Regions from separate parts of the Pseudarthrobacter sp. SORGH_AS 212 genome, predicted to be linked through region 3. Evidence: riboswitches for the same ligand, from Rfam matches in the RefSeq annotation. Region 3 holds a riboswitch; each other region holds the start of a gene.
What was found. A riboswitch is a leader RNA that binds a small molecule or an ion and turns the genes downstream of it on or off. The one in region 3 is predicted to bind S-adenosylmethionine.
Positions count from the first base shown of each region.

Region 1: it holds a riboswitch for S-adenosylmethionine, as region 3 does, so the genes downstream of both, QE394_RS10885 (DUF1737 domain-containing protein) here and QE394_RS06455 (cobalamin-independent methionine synthase II family protein) in region 3, are expected to answer to the same signal.
Region 2: it holds a riboswitch for S-adenosylmethionine, as region 3 does, so the genes downstream of both, QE394_RS02320 (homoserine O-acetyltransferase) here and QE394_RS06455 (cobalamin-independent methionine synthase II family protein) in region 3, are expected to answer to the same signal.

Region 1 covers NZ_JAUTAA010000001.1:2,382,238-2,387,909, forward strand. The annotation lists gene QE394_RS10875 (O-succinylhomoserine sulfhydrylase) at 1-829, opposite strand, end outside; gene QE394_RS10880 (rhodanese-like domain-containing protein) at 830-1,240, opposite strand; gene QE394_RS10885 (DUF1737 domain-containing protein) at 1,237-1,515, opposite strand; SAM riboswitch class IV at 1,529-1,643, opposite strand; gene opgC (OpgC domain-containing protein) at 1,883-4,363, shown strand; gene QE394_RS10895 (GNAT family N-acetyltransferase) at 4,400-4,993, opposite strand; gene QE394_RS10900 (hypothetical protein) at 5,124-5,378, opposite strand; gene QE394_RS10905 (TetR/AcrR family transcriptional regulator C-terminal domain-containing protein) at 5,633-5,672, shown strand, end outside.
Region 2 covers NZ_JAUTAA010000001.1:505,497-511,168, reverse strand. The annotation lists gene QE394_RS02325 (bifunctional o-acetylhomoserine/o-acetylserine sulfhydrylase) at 1-1,224, shown strand, start outside; SAM riboswitch class IV at 1,372-1,486, shown strand; gene QE394_RS02320 (homoserine O-acetyltransferase) at 1,499-2,614, shown strand; gene QE394_RS02315 (hypothetical protein) at 2,757-3,344, opposite strand; gene QE394_RS02310 (SGNH/GDSL hydrolase family protein) at 3,476-4,345, opposite strand; gene QE394_RS02305 (phospholipase) at 4,424-5,074, shown strand; gene QE394_RS02300 (RNA-binding S4 domain-containing protein) at 5,180-5,410, opposite strand; gene QE394_RS02295 (DMT family transporter) at 5,443-5,672, shown strand, end outside.
Region 3 covers NZ_JAUTAA010000001.1:1,417,544-1,423,215, reverse strand. The annotation lists gene QE394_RS06460 (uracil-DNA glycosylase) at 1-148, opposite strand, end outside; gene QE394_RS06455 (cobalamin-independent methionine synthase II family protein) at 366-1,574, opposite strand; SAM riboswitch class I at 1,586-1,690, opposite strand; gene QE394_RS06450 (M14 family zinc carboxypeptidase) at 1,874-2,959, shown strand; gene QE394_RS06445 (adenylosuccinate synthase) at 3,201-4,490, shown strand; gene QE394_RS06440 (DUF1508 domain-containing protein) at 4,767-5,123, shown strand; gene QE394_RS06435 (sigma-70 family RNA polymerase sigma factor) at 5,435-5,672, shown strand, end outside.

The sequences.
Region 1 (5,672 bases), 960 kb from region 3:
CGAGCCGCAGCGCCGTGGCCGAGGAGTGGCTGACGCGCAGTCCCATGGTCTCCAGGCCCTTGGCGAGCACCCAGGCGTTGAACGCGGACAGGGCGGGCCCGGTATGGCGCATCAGTTGCTTCACGGGACCGTCAATGAATTCCTTGGTACCCAGGATGGCCCCGCCGAGCACCCGGCCCTGGCCATCGATGTGTTTGGTGCCGGAGTACACAATCACGTCCGCCCCCAGCTGGCCGCAGCGCTGCAGCAGCGGAGTGGCGAAGACGTTGTCCACCACCACCGTGGCACCCGCCGCGTGCGCAAGTTCGCTGACCGCCGCGATGTCCACGATTTCCTGCATGGGATTGGAAGGAGACTCGAAGAAGACAGCGGTGGTGGGCTCGGACAGGGCGGACCGCCACTGGTCCAGGTCAGGGCCGTCGACGAAGACGGTCTCCACGCCCCACCGCGGCAGGATTTCGTTGAGGATCACGAAGCAGGAGCCGAACAGCGAGCGGGCAGCCACCACCCGGTCCCCGGCAGCCAGCAGCGCGCCGAGGGCCGTGAAGACGGCGGACATGCCGGACGCCGTCGCAAAGCATGCCTCGGTGCCCTCCAGCAGGCGGAGGCGTTCCTGGAACGTGGCCACCGAGGGGTTGCCGTAGCGGGAGTAGACGAAGCGTTCGTCTTCGCCGGTGAAGGCGCGTTCGGCAGCGGCGGCGGACTCGTACACGAACCCGGAGTTGAGGAAAATCGCCTCGGACGTTTCCTGGAAGTTGGTGCGGTCCAGCCCCCCGCGGACGGCCTGGGTGTCAGGGCTCCAGCCGGCGGCATCTTCGTTGAAGGTCACTTAGTTCTTTCCGAGGTTGGTGGGCAGGCCGCGGTTCTTCCAGCCGTTGACGGTGCGTTCGCCGTAACGGTCCGGTTCGCCTTCGAAGCCTTCCAGGACGTTGTAGGAGATGAAGCCCGCCCGGGTTGCCGCCGTAGCCGCCGCAATGGAGCGCTGCCCGGAGCGGCACAGGAACAGCAGCTCGGTGCCGCGGTTCTCCGGGCCCTGCTGCTCAAGGTCGGTTATGAATTCCGGGTTGGGAATGCCGCCCGGAAACGTCCACTGGATGAACAGGGGATCGTTGTCCGTGGCCTTGGTGTCCGGGATGCCAATGTGCGCCCATTCGCCCTCAGTGCGGACATCCACCAGGATGGCGCCCTGCTCCAGTTTGGCCCAGGCCTCCTGGGGTGTCAGGTCTCCTGCGTAGCTCATGCGTGGCCCTCGCCGTCGAATTCGGGTTCTTCAGTGGCGGATTCCAGGTGGTCCACAGCGGTGGCGACGGCGGCGTCCGCGGAGGCGATGGCTGCCGGGAGCACCACGGCCTGGGCCACGATGACGCTGCTGCCGTTGAAGGTCACTGCCGGGCTGCCGTGCAGCACGTACCCTTCCGCCAGGGCAGCCGAGATCCGCTCGCAAAAGGCGCGGTCGTCCGGGCCGCTGATCAGGCGGTAGGACAATTTCTCTTCAGGGACAGGTGCGTCAGACATGACGGATCTCCTTCTCTCACGCTTGCAGCTCGAATCGGTCGATATGCCGAGTAGTCACCTGAGGCACCCCGCCGTGGAAGGAGGGTTGCCGACCGGCCAGTCAGGGCTTGGCGCCGGTACTCATTACTCCCCAAAAACGTAACACCTGCCGCCGGGAGCCGCACCGCCGCCGTCGTCATCTTCCGTAACTGAACCGGAAACACAGGGTCACAGGCGTGCCGGGCGCTTTCCGGGCAGCGCCCGACGGCGGCATTGCCGCAGGTGGGCGGGTTTTACGCTGCTTCCTGCATGCATTCCCGGCGGGCTTCGACCGATAAAGTACAGGTGGGGCCGCTGCCCCATCAGGTCTTCGGCACCGGGGGGTTCCATGAGCATGCGTACATCCGCGCGACGACGCACCAAACCTTCGGTCCAATCGTTCCGCGCGGGCGCGTCGAGGGTGTGGACATTCCTTGCCGTTGTGCTTCTGGCAGCGTGTGCCGTGGTGCTGCCCGCAGGCGCCGCCAGCGCCGCCGACCTTAACCCGGACGAGGGAAAACCCCTGCTGGGCGCGGTGCTGGAGTGGGGTGAAGATTCCGCTGCCGGTTTCGCCGAACGGCTTGGAGCATCTCCCGCCGCCTACGGCCACGACCTCGCCCTGCCGTACCGCCCCTCGGAGCAGAACAACCTCCGGGGCTTCCTGGAGCAGGCGTCACTCCAGGGTTCGCATGCGATGTTCACTGTGAAGCCCACTGTGCCGCTCGACCAGATTGATGACGCTGCCGCAGCGTCCTTTGCCGCGGAAGTGCGGCGGCTGACATCGGGTTTCACCGGGCAGGTGCTGATCCGTTTTGCCCCGGACATGAATGCCAGCTGGGTGGAATGGGGCCAGCAGCCCGGTGCGTACCGCAACGCCTTCCGTGCGGTGTCCGCCGCCTTCAAGACGTCCGGCGGCGGCCCGCTGATGGTGTGGGAGCCGTACCTTGGCAAGGATTATCCCTTCGCCCGGAGCCGGAATGCGCCCGCTCCCGGCAGTGAGGGCTTCGCTTTGCTGGACACCAACGATGACGGAGCGTGGGACGGGGCGGACAGCGCCTACGAACCCTACTATCCCGGCGATGACGCCGTGGACTGGGTGGGCTTGACCGCTTTCCACGACGATACGGCCGGCGGGGCGGCGGTGAACACGGTGCCGCGGGCAGGCGAGCTCCAGGAGATGCTCACCGCCTCCGGCGGGGAAAACTTCTACAGGGACTATTCAGCCGGCCGCAGCAAGCCGTTCATGCTGCAGACCGCTGCCTTCTACAGCCCCGCAGCCGGCGGCGCCTCCGAGGTGGACGTCAAGGCCGGCTGGTTCGACCAGGTGGTGGGGGCCGCCACGTCGACCAACTTCCCGAAGACCGCCATGGTGGTGTGGGACGAAAGGACCAGTACCCGGGACACGGGTGTAGCGAGCATCAGCTGGTTGCTGACCGGCAACTCCACCGTAGCCGCGGCTGCCCACGCCCGGCTGAAGGATTCGTCAATGGTGACCGGACCCGTCACGGAGGTTGGCGCCGGCGGCAGCTATGAACGGGCCAACACACTGACGGGCGCCGCGGCCTGGACTGTGGGAGCGGCGCTGATCCTCCTGTTGGTGGCACTGTGGCAGATTCCCCGCAGGGTTAACGCTGCCACGGCCTGGGGCTACGGCGACCCCTCCCAACGGGATTCCCGGGTGGACCTGCTCCGCGGCATGGCCATTGTCTTCGTGGTGGTCAACCACCTGGGCATGACATCGCTGTTCCAGCTGCTGACCCAGGAGGCAGTGGGCTTCGTCAGCGGCGCCGAACTGTTCGTGTTGTTCTCCGGGCTGGTGGTGGGCATGGTCTACGGGCCCCGCGTCCGCGAGGATTTTGGCACCGTGCTGGACCTGACATCCCGCCGCGCCGGCAAGCTGTACCTGACGGCGCTGGTGGTCCTGGTTGGCGTCTTCCTGATGTCCTTGCTTCCCATTTTCCGGACCGAGGCCCTCACCACCTTCGTGGACCAGGGGACCGGAGGGGCCGGGCACCAGGGGGCCGGCCGTACCTACGACCTCTATGCGGGGATGGAATCCCTCTTCCAGTTCCCGGTGCCGCCGCAGGTGCTGCCCGCCGTCCTCCTGCTGCAGTTCGGCCCCTGGCAGTTCAACGTCATGGGCCTGTACGTGGTGCTGCTGCTGGTCAGCCCGGTGGTCCTCGCCGCGCTCAGCCGTGGGAAGGCCGTCTGGGTGCTGGCCGCAACGCTTGGGCTCTACGCCGTCGGCTCCATCACACGCTTCCGGCTCTTGCCGTCGCAGTTCGAGGATTCGTTCCCTCTGCTTGTCTGGCAGGTGCTGTTCGTCATCGGCCTCGTGGCCGGCTACCACCGGCGGACCATTGTGGCGTGGCTATCTGCCAGGACCTGGCTGGTAGTGGCATGCACCGCCGTCGCACTGCTGTTCGCGTTCCTGTCCTGGGGCAACCCCTACCTGGCCAACGGCTTCGACGTCCGCCTCGCCCTTATTCCGGACACGGCGTACCGGGTCATGTACGACGCACTCTTCGCCCGCACCTACCTGGCGCCGGGGAGGCTGCTCAACGTGCTGATCCTGGTAGTGGCTGCCTACGCGCTGCTGACTGCGTACTGGAAACCCATCCAGCGGGTGTTGGGCTGGTTCCTGATCCCCCTGGGGCGCGCCACCCTCTACGTGTTCATCATGCACGTGGTGCTGATCGCTGTGGTGGCCAACATCCCCGCCCTGCAGCAGGAGAATGTGCTGCTCAACACGGCGGCCTACGCCGTGGTCCTGGGGCTCCTGTGGGCGATGGTCCGGACGAAGTTCCTTTTCAAGATCATTCCTACCTAGCTGCGGCGTTCGGGGAGCCTGGGCTGGCGGCCCGGGTTACTGTCCGTGCGGCAGGATGAGCTGGTGCAGCAGGTGGTCCTGCCATGTTCCGGCGATTTTCAGGTACTCCGGGGCAACCCCGATCTCACGGAACCCTGCCCGGCCCAGGATTCGCCGCGACGCCGCGTTGTGCAGCAGGGTAGCGGCCTGGATGCGGTGGAGGCCAAGCTCGCCCTGCGCGTACCCGGCCGCGAACCGGACAGCAGCCGTGCCGACGCCCCGTCCCAGGAGGCCGTGGTCCACCCAGTAGCCAAGGTTGGCACTGAGGAACGGTCCCCGGACAATCCCGGTGAGGGTGATGGTTCCGACGATGCGCTGGGCCGCTGATGAGTTACCGAAGCCCTCGATGAGAACCCAGGGAACCTCCGTGCCCAGCACCAGCTGTTCACGCTTGGTCCGGATCAGCTCCCGCTGACGCCGGGCCGTATAGAACGCCTCGGGCCGGCGGGGTTCCCACGGCGCCAGGTGCAGCCGGTTCCGGCGGTACGCCTCTGCCAGGGCGTGCCCGTCATTGCCGTGGAGCAGCCGGATACCCACGCCGTGGAGCAGTTCTTCCGGCTCGGCGACAGGTGCGGGGAGTGGATTGTTCATCCTTCGATTGTGCCGTGTAGTCCGCCACTGCCTGCAGCCCGGCGCATCGGCCGTCCCGGCGGATGCTGTTGCCGCGGCATCAAATGAAAAATGCTGTGGCACACGTGGTGCCACAGCATTGGTTTCGGTTTTATACGAGTCCGGGGTAGCTGGCGACGATGTAGTCGGCTGCAGCCGGTCCCTTCATCCGCAGGCGGTTGTGCCGCGGGTTGATCCGGTGCTTCATGGCTGACCAGAACTGTGGTTCCGCGCCCGGGGAGTGCTGGTTGATGAAGCACCAGCTGGTGTAGAGCCCGAACAGGCGGTCACGGTTGAGGCCATGTTCTGTGGAGTCGTCGAGGTAGGTGGCTTCCTGGAGGAACAGATCGAACTGCGAATTAGCCATGGCGGCATCCCTTCGCTAAGTGCATGGTGTCGCCATTCGGCTATAGCGGCGAACCTCCACGCCCTGCACGGGGCGATGGAGTGTGACTTGACCCCTTGGAAAATTGGGGACTCTCAGGCGGAGTAACTGCCTTATCTACAATGTAGACTTTACCCGTAGACTACAACAGAAGCAATGCCCATGGCCGCTGAATGCGGCCGACACCAGGTGCGGCAGCCGCCGGGTCCGGGCGTTCCAGATCCAAGGATGGAACCATGGATTCCCCCGAAACCCGCGGAGCAAGCGCTCAGCCGC
Region 2 (5,672 bases), 910 kb from region 3:
TCGTTTGTGTTCCCCAGCGCCGAAAGCGCGGCCAACCGGTTCGCCCTGGCGGAACTGGCCCCCATCTACACCCGCATCGGCAACCCCACCCAGGAGGCCGTGGAGCAGCGGATCGCCAGCCTCGAAGGGGGACTCGGCGCCCTGCTGCTCAGCTCCGGCCAGGCCGCGGAGACCTTCGCCATCCTGAACGTCGCCGAGGCGGGCGACCACATCGTGGCCAGCCCCAGCCTGTACGGCGGAACCTACAACCTGTTCGCCCACACGCTGAAGAAGTTCGGTATCACCGTGACGTTCGTGGCGGACCCGGACAACCTGGACCAGTGGCGGGACGCCGTGCAGCCCAACACCAAGCTGTTCTTCGGCGAGGTGGTCTCCAACCCGCGCCAGGACGTCCTGGACATCGAAGGCATCTCCGCGGTGGCACACCAGGCCGGCGTGCCCCTCATTGTGGACAACACCCTCTCCACGCCCTACCTGATCCGTCCCCTGGAATGGGGGGCCGACATCGTGGTCCACTCGGCCACGAAGTACCTCGGCGGGCACGGAGCGGCAATCGCCGGCGTCATCGTCGACTCGGGCAAGTTCGACTTCAGCAAGGACCCGGAACGGTTCCCGGGCTTCAACACCCCGGATCCCACCTACAACGGCCTGGTCTACGGCCGGGACCTCGGGGAGAACGGGCTCCTCGGTGCAAACCTGTCCTACATCCTCAAGGCGCGCGTCCAGCTCCTGCGGGACCTCGGCTCGGCGGTCTCGCCGTTCAACGCCTTCCTGATCGCCCAGGGCCTGGAAACGCTGAGCCTGCGCGTGGAACGCCACGTGGCCAATGCCACCGAAGTCGCCCGCTGGCTGGAAGGGCGGGACGACGTCGAATCCGTCGCCTATGCAGGCCTGCCGTCCAGCCCGTGGTACGGGCGCGGCCGCAAGTACGGGCCGAAGGGGACGGGCGCCGTCGTCGCCTTCAACCTTGCCGGGGGAGCCGAAGCGGGGCAGCGGTTCGTCGACGCCCTGGAACTGCACTCCCACGTCGCCAACATCGGCGATGTCCGTTCCCTGGTGATCCACCCGGCCTCCACCACCCACAGCCAGCTGACCCCGGAACAGCAGGCAATAGCGGGCGTGACGCCCGGCCTGGTGCGGCTGTCCGTGGGCATCGAACACATCGATGACATCCTGGCAGACCTTGAAGCGGGCTTCCGGGCCGCGAAGGGCGCGCTCGCCTAGGCCGAAGACGTACGACGGCGGGAGGCCGGCCAGGCGGCCGGCCTCCCCTCCGCGGGGCTGCCGTCCGGGAAAAGCATCGCGGGCCGGCAAGTCACAACCAGTCACATGCTTGGCCATCAGCGGGGGGTGTTTCGTACACTCGAACCAGGTCATGAGTGCCAGTGACAGCCCCGGCTTGCTGGCCGGCAACCCTCCTTCCGCGGCGGGGTGCCCCGGGTGAAGACCTGGCCTGCCGGTAAACGACGGCGGGCAAGCGCGTAGAAGAGGTCTTGCCATGACGGTTACCGTCGCCCGTACAACCGCACCCGAACACGGAATTGTCCGCTATGCCTCCATTGGCGGGCTGCAGCTCGAAGGTGGCGGATACCTGCCGGACGTCACCCTGGCGTACGAAACGTGGGGGACGCTGAACGCGGATGGCAGCAACGCCATCCTGGTGGAGCACGCCCTGACCGGCAGCACGCACGTGACCCGCGGGGACACTGATGAGGAAGGCTGGTGGGAGCACCTGGCCGGGCCCGGCGCACCCGTCGATACGGACCGCTTCTTCGTGGTCTCCATCAACATCGTCGGCGGCTGTTACGGCTCCACCGGGCCGTCCTCGCCCGGCCCCGACGGAAAGCCCTGGGGCTCCAGGTTCCCCCTGGTGACGCTCCGGGACAGCACGGAAGCTGAAGCACGCCTGGCGGACCAGCTGGGCATCGGCAGCTGGTACGCGGTGCTGGGCGGTTCCATGGGAGGCGCCCGGGCCCTGGAATGGGCCGTCACGTTCCCCGAACGGGTAAAGCGCTGCGCCGTCATCGCAGTGGGAGCAGCCAGCACGGCCGAACAGATCGCGTTCGCCCAGGCCCAGACCCTGGCCATCCGCCAGGACCCGAACTTCAACGACGGCGACTACTACGGCGGTCCCTGCCCCGAGGACGGCCTGGCGCTCGCCCGCCGCATTGCCCACATAACGTACCGGTCCGCGGCCGAGCTGGAGCACCGCTTCGGCCGTGAAGCCCAGGCTTCGGAGTCGCCGCTGCAGGGCGGGGTCCTTGCCGGCAGGGGCCGGTACCAGGTGGAGAGCTACCTGGACCACCAGGGCAACAAGCTCGTCCGGCGCTTCGACGCGAACAGCTACATCGCCCTCACCGAGGCGCTCATGAGCCACGACGTCTGCCGTGGCCGGGGAAGCCTGGCCGATACCCTCGCCCGGACCAGCGCCCGGTTCTTCGTGGCGGCCGTGGAATCGGACCGGCTCTACTTCCCGTCCCAGTCGCACGAGCTGGCCCACGCCCTGCCCGGCGACGTTGGCGTCCACCTCATCCAGGCGCCCATCGGCCACGACGGCTTCCTGACCGAAATCGGCCAGCTGGGCGCCCAGCTCCGGTCGGACTTCCTGGCCTAGCAGCACGGCTTGCACATGAATCAGAGGCTTGTCCGCAGATCCGAACCCTCAAGGACCGGGTTGTGCGGACAGGCCCCTGATTGATGGGTCCGGGGGACTTGATGACGCCCGGGGGACGCTCAAAGGGCTTCTGCGGCCCAGGCTAGCCGTTCATGATTTCGCTGCGGCGGGCCATGTAGTCCTCCATGGACATTTCGCCGTCGCTGTACTTCTGGTCCAGTTCCGCGAGCTTCCGCGCCCGGAATCCCTGCGGAGCCGACGGCGGCGGGGGAGTGGCGGGCGCTGCCGGCTGTTCCGGCGCGGAGTACCCGGGCTGCTGCTGGCCGGGCTGTGGCTGGTTGTAGGGAGGCTGGTTGAACTGCTGCTCCCCGTACGGCGGCTGTCCAAAGGGCTGCCCGGCCTGGCCGGGAACCGGCGGCTGGCCGTACTGGTAGGGTCCGGGCTGCGGAACGTTCGGCGCCTGCTGCCCAATCTGACGGAACCCGCCCGAGTAGTAGTCCTGCTGGGTGTAGCCATCACGCGGCTGCCTGCTCTGCGGCCCGGCCGAACCGGGGAACTGGCCGCCCGGGTCCTGGCTGCCGGGATACTGGCCGGCGCCTGGGAACTGCTCGGGGTACCGACCGGAAAAGCTCTGGTCATGGTTCCGCTTGGCCACCGATTTCCGGTACATGCGCATGGCCATCGGGATCACGAATGACAGGATGATGATCCAGAAAAACAGGTTACTCACGGTGCTGCGCCTCTCGAGTGGGTCTTTCCAGCTTAACGGTCACGGACCGCATGCCGTTCCGGCGGCCACCAGCAAGCTGCCGCAGAGCAGAGCAGAGCAGAGCAGAGCAGAGCAGAGCAGAGCAGAACAGCTCAGCGCCGCGCTGCGTCGGCGGTTCCCAGCGGACCTTCCCCCGAACCCAGGGGAACGCCCGGCCCAAAGGCGGGGCCCGGCGTCGGACGCTTGGCAGTGACGCCGTCGCCGGACGACTGGTTGCGCAGGCGGCGCAGCACCCACGGCACGAAATATTCGCGCGCCCACACGAGGTCGCCGCTGCGTGCCTGGCGCCAGGTGCGAGGGGGCAGGTCCTTGGGCAGGAGAGGTTCCAGGCCATGATCCACGTTCAGGGACTCGAGCACCATGGCTGCAATGGTGTGGTGGCCCAGCGGAGAGAAGTGGAGGCGGTCCTGGTCCCACATCTGGGGGTCGCTGAGCTGCCGGAGGGACCACATGTCCGCAATCACGGCGTCGTGCCGCGCTGCGACGGTCCGCAGGTTCTCGTTGTAGATGGCCACCTTGCTGCGGATCCTGCCCAGCACCGAAGAGCCGGTGTCCGGCCCGTTGAACAGCACCACCGTGGCTCCGCCCATGGACAGGATCTGCACTACGGAGTCCAGCTTTTCGGCCAGGGCGTCGGGGTCTCCGCCGGGGCGGATCAGGTCGTTGCCGCCTGCGGACAGCGTCACCAGGTCGGGCTTGAGCTCCAGGGCGGGAGCGAGCTGCTGGTCGACGATCTGCTGGAGCAACCGGCCGCGGACGGCAAGGTTGGCGTAGGCGAAGTCGGGCAGTGTACGGCCCAGCTCTTCGGCCACGCGGTCCGCCCAGCCGCGGTAGCCGCCGGGGCTTGAGGGTTCGGGGTCGCCGATGCCCTCGGTGAAGGAGTCGCCCATGGCCACGTACCGGGTCCAGGGGTGGGATCCGGTGTCCGTGATGGGGCTTTGGAGGGGGCTTGCGTCAGTCACGGGTCCTATCCTGCCTTCCGCCTCGCTGCCTACGCGAACGTAGGTTGTTACTTTCGGGTAACTGTAAGAATGGAAACCATGACTGAAGCCGAAGTATTTCCTGCCCCCGTCGTCCTGTGGTCGCACCCTGAAGGCGAGCGGGACGGTAAACCCCTGCTGGTGCTCCTGCACGGGTACGGCGCCAACGAGCAGGACCTGCTCAGCCTCGCGGACCTCCTGCCCGGCGGGTTCGCCGTCGCCTCCGTCCGTGCCCCGATCGCCATGGGCCCGGGCTTTACCTGGTTCCCGTTGACGGCCTCGATCGACTATTCGCTGGAACGGGTCAAGAAGGCCTCGGCGTACGTCCTGGACTGGATCGACACCATCAAGGAAGGGCACCCCTCCGTCTCCCTGCTCGGCTTCTCCATGGGTATGGCCATGGCCACCACCCTCCTGCGGCAGCGGCCCGCGGACTTCGCAGCCGTCGTCGGACTTTCAGGATTCGTGGTGGACGCCGGTGACGACCCCACCTTCAAGGATGCCCAACTGGACGGCACCGTGCCCATGTTCTGGGGCAGGGACCAGCAGGATCCGGTGATCACGGAGGACAAGATCGACTTCACCATGGGCTGGGTACGCAAGCACGTCAAGCTCACCAAGGTGCTCTACACGGGAATGTGGCACGGCATCAACCAGCAGGAGATCGGCCACGTTGGCGAATTCCTCACCCACGAGGTCCTGAAGAAATAGGGCGAACGACGACGGGCGGCGGCCCGGGCGCCAAGCCCGGTTGCCGCAGGGGGCAGCAGGCAGGGCACAGCGGGGAAGGTGCAGCAGGCGGGGTGCCGGGGGTGGTCAGGCCTCCGGCGCGACCACCCGCACGGTCTGGCCGTTCACGGTGACGGTGTCGCCGTTGTGGAGCTGCCGGCCGCGGCGGTCGTCGATCTCGCCGTTGACCTTCACCAGCCCGTTCTTGATCAGCTCGGCCGCTTCCACGCCGTCCTCCACGAGGTTGGCAAGCTTCAGCAGCTGGCCCAGCCGGATCATGCTGTCGCGGATGGGGACGTCGTCAACGGGGATGCTCATAGAGCAATAATGCCTGACGTAAGGTGGATCCAATGACCTCCACCTCCCGCCTGCCCGTGCTTGCAGGCCTGCCGCTGGCGGTGGGCGCAGGCCTTGCCATTCCCGTCCAGGGCCGGATTAACGGCGCCCTGGGTGCCCGGCTGGACGACGGCATCAGCGCCGCGGTGGTGAGCTTCAGCACAGGACTGCTGGTCATGATCCTCATCTCGCTGCTGCTGCCGCGTGGCCGGGCCGGCCTTGCCCGGATCATTCCCGCCGTCCG
Region 3 (5,672 bases):
CGTCGTGCATGGGGTCGACGTAAGGCACCACCGTGCCCGGCCTGGTGTCTTGCAGGGAATCGCACAGCTCGTTGACGGCGGCAACGCTGGGCTCGTAGCGGCGGTTCAGGAGCTGTTCGTGGAGGGATTCTGGTGCAAGGGCGGTCATATGGTGCTGGGTCTCCTGCGGGGATTGGCGGTGCTTCCGCCTGCGGACGAGGGCGCGTGAAGGCGCAACTCGACATCGGCGGTGTGTTGGGGTGGGCCGGTCAACCCGGCCTTCCCCAGTTTAGCAAGCCGCGGGAAGCGAAACGCCGGTAGCGCGTATTCCGGTGACCGGATGCACAGCCGGGGTTTCGTCCTTCCCGTGATTCCACGGCGGCGGGCTACCAGAGCCGTTTCGTGGCCCGGCGTGCACCTTCGCCCAGAGCTTCCAGTTTCGCGTAGGCGATCTGCGGGTGGACGCGCCCGCCCAGGCCGCAGTCGGTGGAGGCGATGACATTTTCCCGGCCGACTACGTCGGCGAATCGCACAATCCTGTCCGCCACCAGGTCCGGGTGCTCCACCACGTTGGTGGCGTGGGAGACGACGCCCGGAATGATCAGCTTGCCATCGGGGAGTTTCGTGTCTTCCCAGACCCGCCATTCATGTTCGTGGCGGACGTTTGCCGCCTCGAAGGAGTAGGCGCCGGCGTTGACCTGCAGGACGGAACCGAGGATGTCTGCGAAGGGGATGTCAGTGGTGTGCGGGCCGTGCCAGGAGCCCCAGCACACGTGCAGCCGGATCTGTTCCTGCGGGAGGTCCCGCAGCGCCCAGTTGGTGGCCTCCACGCGCAGCTGGATGAACTTCAGGTAGTCCTCCAGCGCCGGTTCGGGGTTGATCTGGTCCCAGCTTTCGGCAAGGGACGGGTCATCGAGCTGGACGGTCAGACCGGCGTCGATGATGGCCTTGTATTCCTCACGCATGGCGTCGGCACAGGCGTAGACGAGTTCCTCGTCCGTCTTGTAATACTCGTTGGCCACCCGGGCGCATGAGCCGGGGGAGAGAGACGCTACGAAGCCCTCCGTCAGCCCTGCGGCGGCCAAGCCCGTCTTGAGGTTGTTGACATCCGAGGCCACCAGGTCCTGCCCGGTGTAAGTGAGGGGGCCCGCGATCTTTGGCTGGGTGACGCTCTTGCGGTGGGCCAGGATTCCCGACGACGGGTCGTTGTAAGCCTCGCTGAACTGCTGGCGGTCCCGCCGGTCGGGGAATGATGTGAGGACGACGTTTCCGGGCGACGAACGCCGGACCTCGGAGTCTGCCCAGCGGTCCACGTCGGTAGGCTCCAGTCCGCCGAGCCGGGCGAAGGAGTAGTTCCACCACGCCCCGTAGTCAACAGAGTTGGCCATGGTGTGCCCGTATTCACCGTCGTTGGGAATGTCGATGCCGAGGTCCTTCTGGCGCTGGACAACGTCAACCACCGAGGCTTCGAGGAGTTCCAGGAATTCGGGCGTAATTCCGTCGGCTTCCTTGGCAGCGTTTGCAGCAATGAGTTCAGGCGTCCTCGGCAATGAGCCTGCGTGGGTGGCGCGGATGTGGTCAGTGTTCTGGGGCACGGTGGAGTTCCTTTCCATCGGTCCTGGCAGTAGCACCTTCGGGGCAGGGGGACTCCCTGCTGTACGGGTTGCTGCGGCGTCACTGAGCCAGGTCTCTCAGCCGCTCCGGATGGGTCAGTTCCACTCAAGCCCACCGGCCGGAAGCGGGGCAAATCGGTTTCACGATGTGGCGTGGCTGCCACTGGGAGAGCGCAGTCATAGGCTTACCAGGATTCGTTGAGTCCATTGACAGGTTTCAATCAGCTTGGTTGGCTGTTGTCACAGCGCGCAATGGGGGACATGGCGGCTGGACGCACTCAATGCACTCGAAAGAGGTAACGCACGTGAAGAAATCCCTGGCTACTTTTAGGACCCTTGCCGTTTCAGGGGCCCTTGCACTGGCGGTTGTCGCCGCTCCTGCTCCAGCCATCGCTGTGGGGGAGGGGCCCAACTACGGAGGCAACGGCCAGATCACCACATCCAAGCTGGCCACCTATGACCAGATGGTTTCTTTCCTGAAGGACCAGGACGCCAAGCAGCCTGCCATGGAACTGGAGGTCATCGGCAAAACGGTGAAGGGCCGCGACATCCACCTGGTCAAGTACATCTCGGACCCGGCCAAGCCCACCATCCTCTACTTGACCCAGCAGCACGGCAACGAACAGCTCACTACCGAGGGAGCCATGGAGTTCGTCAAGCACCTCGGCACCGGAAAATCGGCGGACATCCTCAAAGGCGTCAACATCCTGGTGGTTCCGATGCTCAACGCGGACGGTGCCATGGGTGACGTCAACTTCTCCCTGGAGGACTACATCGCCAAGGGTGACCGCAACATGACCCGCTTCAACGCCGAGGGCGTGGACCTGAACCGGGACCACGTGGCCAAGATCCAGCCGGAAACCCAGGCCCTGCACAACAATGTGATGCGCAAATACCGGGTCGACTACATGATCGACCTGCACCACCAGGGCACCCGGGCAGAGCGCGACGGCAAACTGGTGTCCGGCTCCATCCTGTACCCCACCACCCCCAACGCCGATCCCGCCGTCGTCGAACGGTCCAAGCAGCTCGGCGCCGTGGTCTTCGACAACGTTGACTCCACCGGATGGGGCCACCTTGGCAAGTACCAGGGCGGCAGCGCCGAGACCATCAGCCGCAACGGCATCTCAGTGGAATACGGCATCGCCACCCTGCTCTTCGAGATGCGCGGCATGTCGGACCATTACCTCGACGGCTACGCGCTGGGACAGCGCAGCAACGGCTACCTGATCAAGCAGACGGTTACCACGCTGACGTCAACCGCCGCCGCCATCGCGGACGGTTCAATTGCCGACGCCGACACCTCCTTCTGGGACACCCTCGCCGAGCAGACCTCCCGCCCGGCGGGCGAGGCCGACGACGAATAACGGCCGCAGGGCAGGACGTCCCGGTTCTTTACCGCGCGTAAAGAACCGGGACGTCCCAGCGAGTGGACAAAGTGCACTATCGGCTAAACTTGGGTGGTAAGGGCCCCGGGGCCAACGCGTTCGCCAATCCGCCTGCGGAACGGCGGAAGCCGGTCCACTCGGGGCATTCTCATGAACGGCGCTGAACCAGGACCGCCACGCTGTGGCGCCCGGCCGGCCCGAACGAATGGGGGAGGATCCCATGCCAGCAATTGTGATCGTAGGAGCCCAGTGGGGCGACGAAGGAAAAGGCAAGGCCACCGACCTGCTGGGCGGCCGTGTTGACTACGTCGTTAAGCCCAACGGCGGCAACAACGCCGGGCACACCGTCGTCGTAGGCGGTGAAAAGTACGAACTCAAGCTGCTTCCGGCAGGCATTCTCAGCCCCAACGCCGTCCCCATCATTGGCAACGGCTGCGTGGTCAACCTTGAGGCCCTCTTCCAGGAGATCGAAGGCCTGCAGGCACGCGGTGCCGATACGTCCAAGCTGCGCGTTTCCGCAAACGCCCACCTCGTGGCGCCCTACCACCAGGTCCTGGACAAAGTCACTGAACGCTTCCTCGGCAAGCGTGCCATCGGCACCACCGGGCGCGGCATCGGCCCGGCCTACATGGACAAGGTGGCCCGCCTGGGCATCCGCGTCCAGGACGTCTTCGACGAGTCCATCCTTCGCCAGAAGGTGGAGGGCTCGCTGCACCAGAAGAACGAGGTCCTGGTCAAGATCTACAACCGCCGCAGCGTTGTGGTCGATGAGATCGTGGAGTACTTCCTGTCCTTCGCCGAGCGGCTCCGCCCGCTGGTCATCGACAGCACCCTGGTGCTGAACACTGCCCTGGACGAGGGCAAGGTAGTGCTCATGGAAGGCGGCCAGGCAACGTTCCTCGACGTCGACCACGGCACGTACCCGTTCGTCACCTCCTCCAACCCCACCGCGGGCGGCGCATCCGTGGGCTCGGGCATCGGCCCCACCCGCATCTCCCGCTCAATCGGCATCATCAAGGCCTACACCACCCGCGTGGGTGCAGGCCCGTTCCCCACCGAACTGTTTGATGAGATGGGCGTTTACCTGCAGAAGACCGGCGGCGAGTTCGGCGTCAACACGGGGCGCCCCCGCCGTTGCGGCTGGTACGACGCCGTTCTTGCCCGGCACGCGTCCCGCGTCAACGGTTTCACGGACTACTTCGTCACCAAGCTGGACGTGCTCACCGGCATCGAACAGATCCCGGTGTGCGTGGCCTACGACGTTGACGGCGTCCGGCACGACGAGATGCCGATGACGCAGACCGAGTTCCACCACGCCAAGCCCATCTTCGAGTACTTCGACGGCTGGACCGAGGACATCACGGGCGCCCGCACCCTGGCAGACCTGCCGGAGAATGCGCGCAATTACGTCCTCGCGCTGGAGAAGCTGTCCGGGACGCGTTTCTCCGCCATTGGCGTGGGACCGGACCGGGACCAGACCATCGTGGTGAACGACCTCATCAACGACTGACGTTTCAAAGGGAATTATGACGGCGGCGGGCCACCTTTACGGGTGGGCCGCCGCTTGTTCGTTTTCCTGCCAGGCGCGGGGCAGCTCAATTTACACAGGGTTTACCTGCGCTGCCTTGTGGGCGTACAGCCCGGACAGCCAGACTTTTGGGACAGCATTCGAGGACTGCCTGGCAAGCACGTCCCCACTTTGCGGGACAGGCGCAGCCACGCGCCAGCCGGACTTTTGGCGGAGATGCCGTCCGGAAAACCGCTCAGAACCGGAAGGAAGTGCGCCATGGCGGGCAAATTCGAAGTTTTCCTTGATCCCCAGTCGAAGTTCAGGTTCAGGCTCGTGGGCCCGGACGGGGCGGTGATGGCGGTCTCGCAGGCCTTCAACGACAAAGCGGCTATCGTAGCGGGGATTGCCGCGGTCCGGGAGTGCGCCGGGACCGGCTTGGTGACGGACCTGTGCTCTGCCGGTGCGCAAACGACGGCAGTGACCGTTGCCGCGTCAGCTCCCGCCGCCGACTCCACCCTCGATGACCGGGCAGCGGCCAGGCTTCATGCCATTGCCGCGGCCAAGGGCATGCGCCGCCACGCCGCCCCCGCACACTGGGACTGGCGCCATAGCCGGGCAGAACTGGCCAACTGACGGTTGCGGACGTGCACTTCCGGGGCGTCAGCAGCTTACGGGAAAACTTTTTTGAAAGAGGCGTAACCTTTCGCGGACCCGGGACGATTACCCTTATGTAGCGCCCGGCCTGGAACTTGTCCCCCATCACGTTCCAGGCCGGCTCTTTAAACTCTCCGGCAGCAGGGACAGCTGCGCACGGCCGGCACCGGCAGTGCACGTGGCGGTCCGGAGCGCGGTGGTTACCGCGGGGTAAAGTAGGCGGGCAAAGGCATTCCGGCGACGGGCCTTCCTGCCCAGCCAACCCCGCACCGACCAAAGGCACCACGTCCGTGACCGATGCACTGACAGGCGAGTCCCTGCGAGATCCAGATTCTGGTTCCTCGGCCTTCGGCGTCGTCTACCGGACATATGCGTCACAGGTATTGGGCTATTTCAAGGCCCGTGGAGCCGAGGATCCGGAGGCAGCGATGCAGGAGGTCTTCCTTTCCGTGCTGCCACGGTTGAACTCAGTGACCGGCGGCAGCGCAGGCCTGCGCACCTTCATCTTCTCGGTGGCGCACGCCCGTA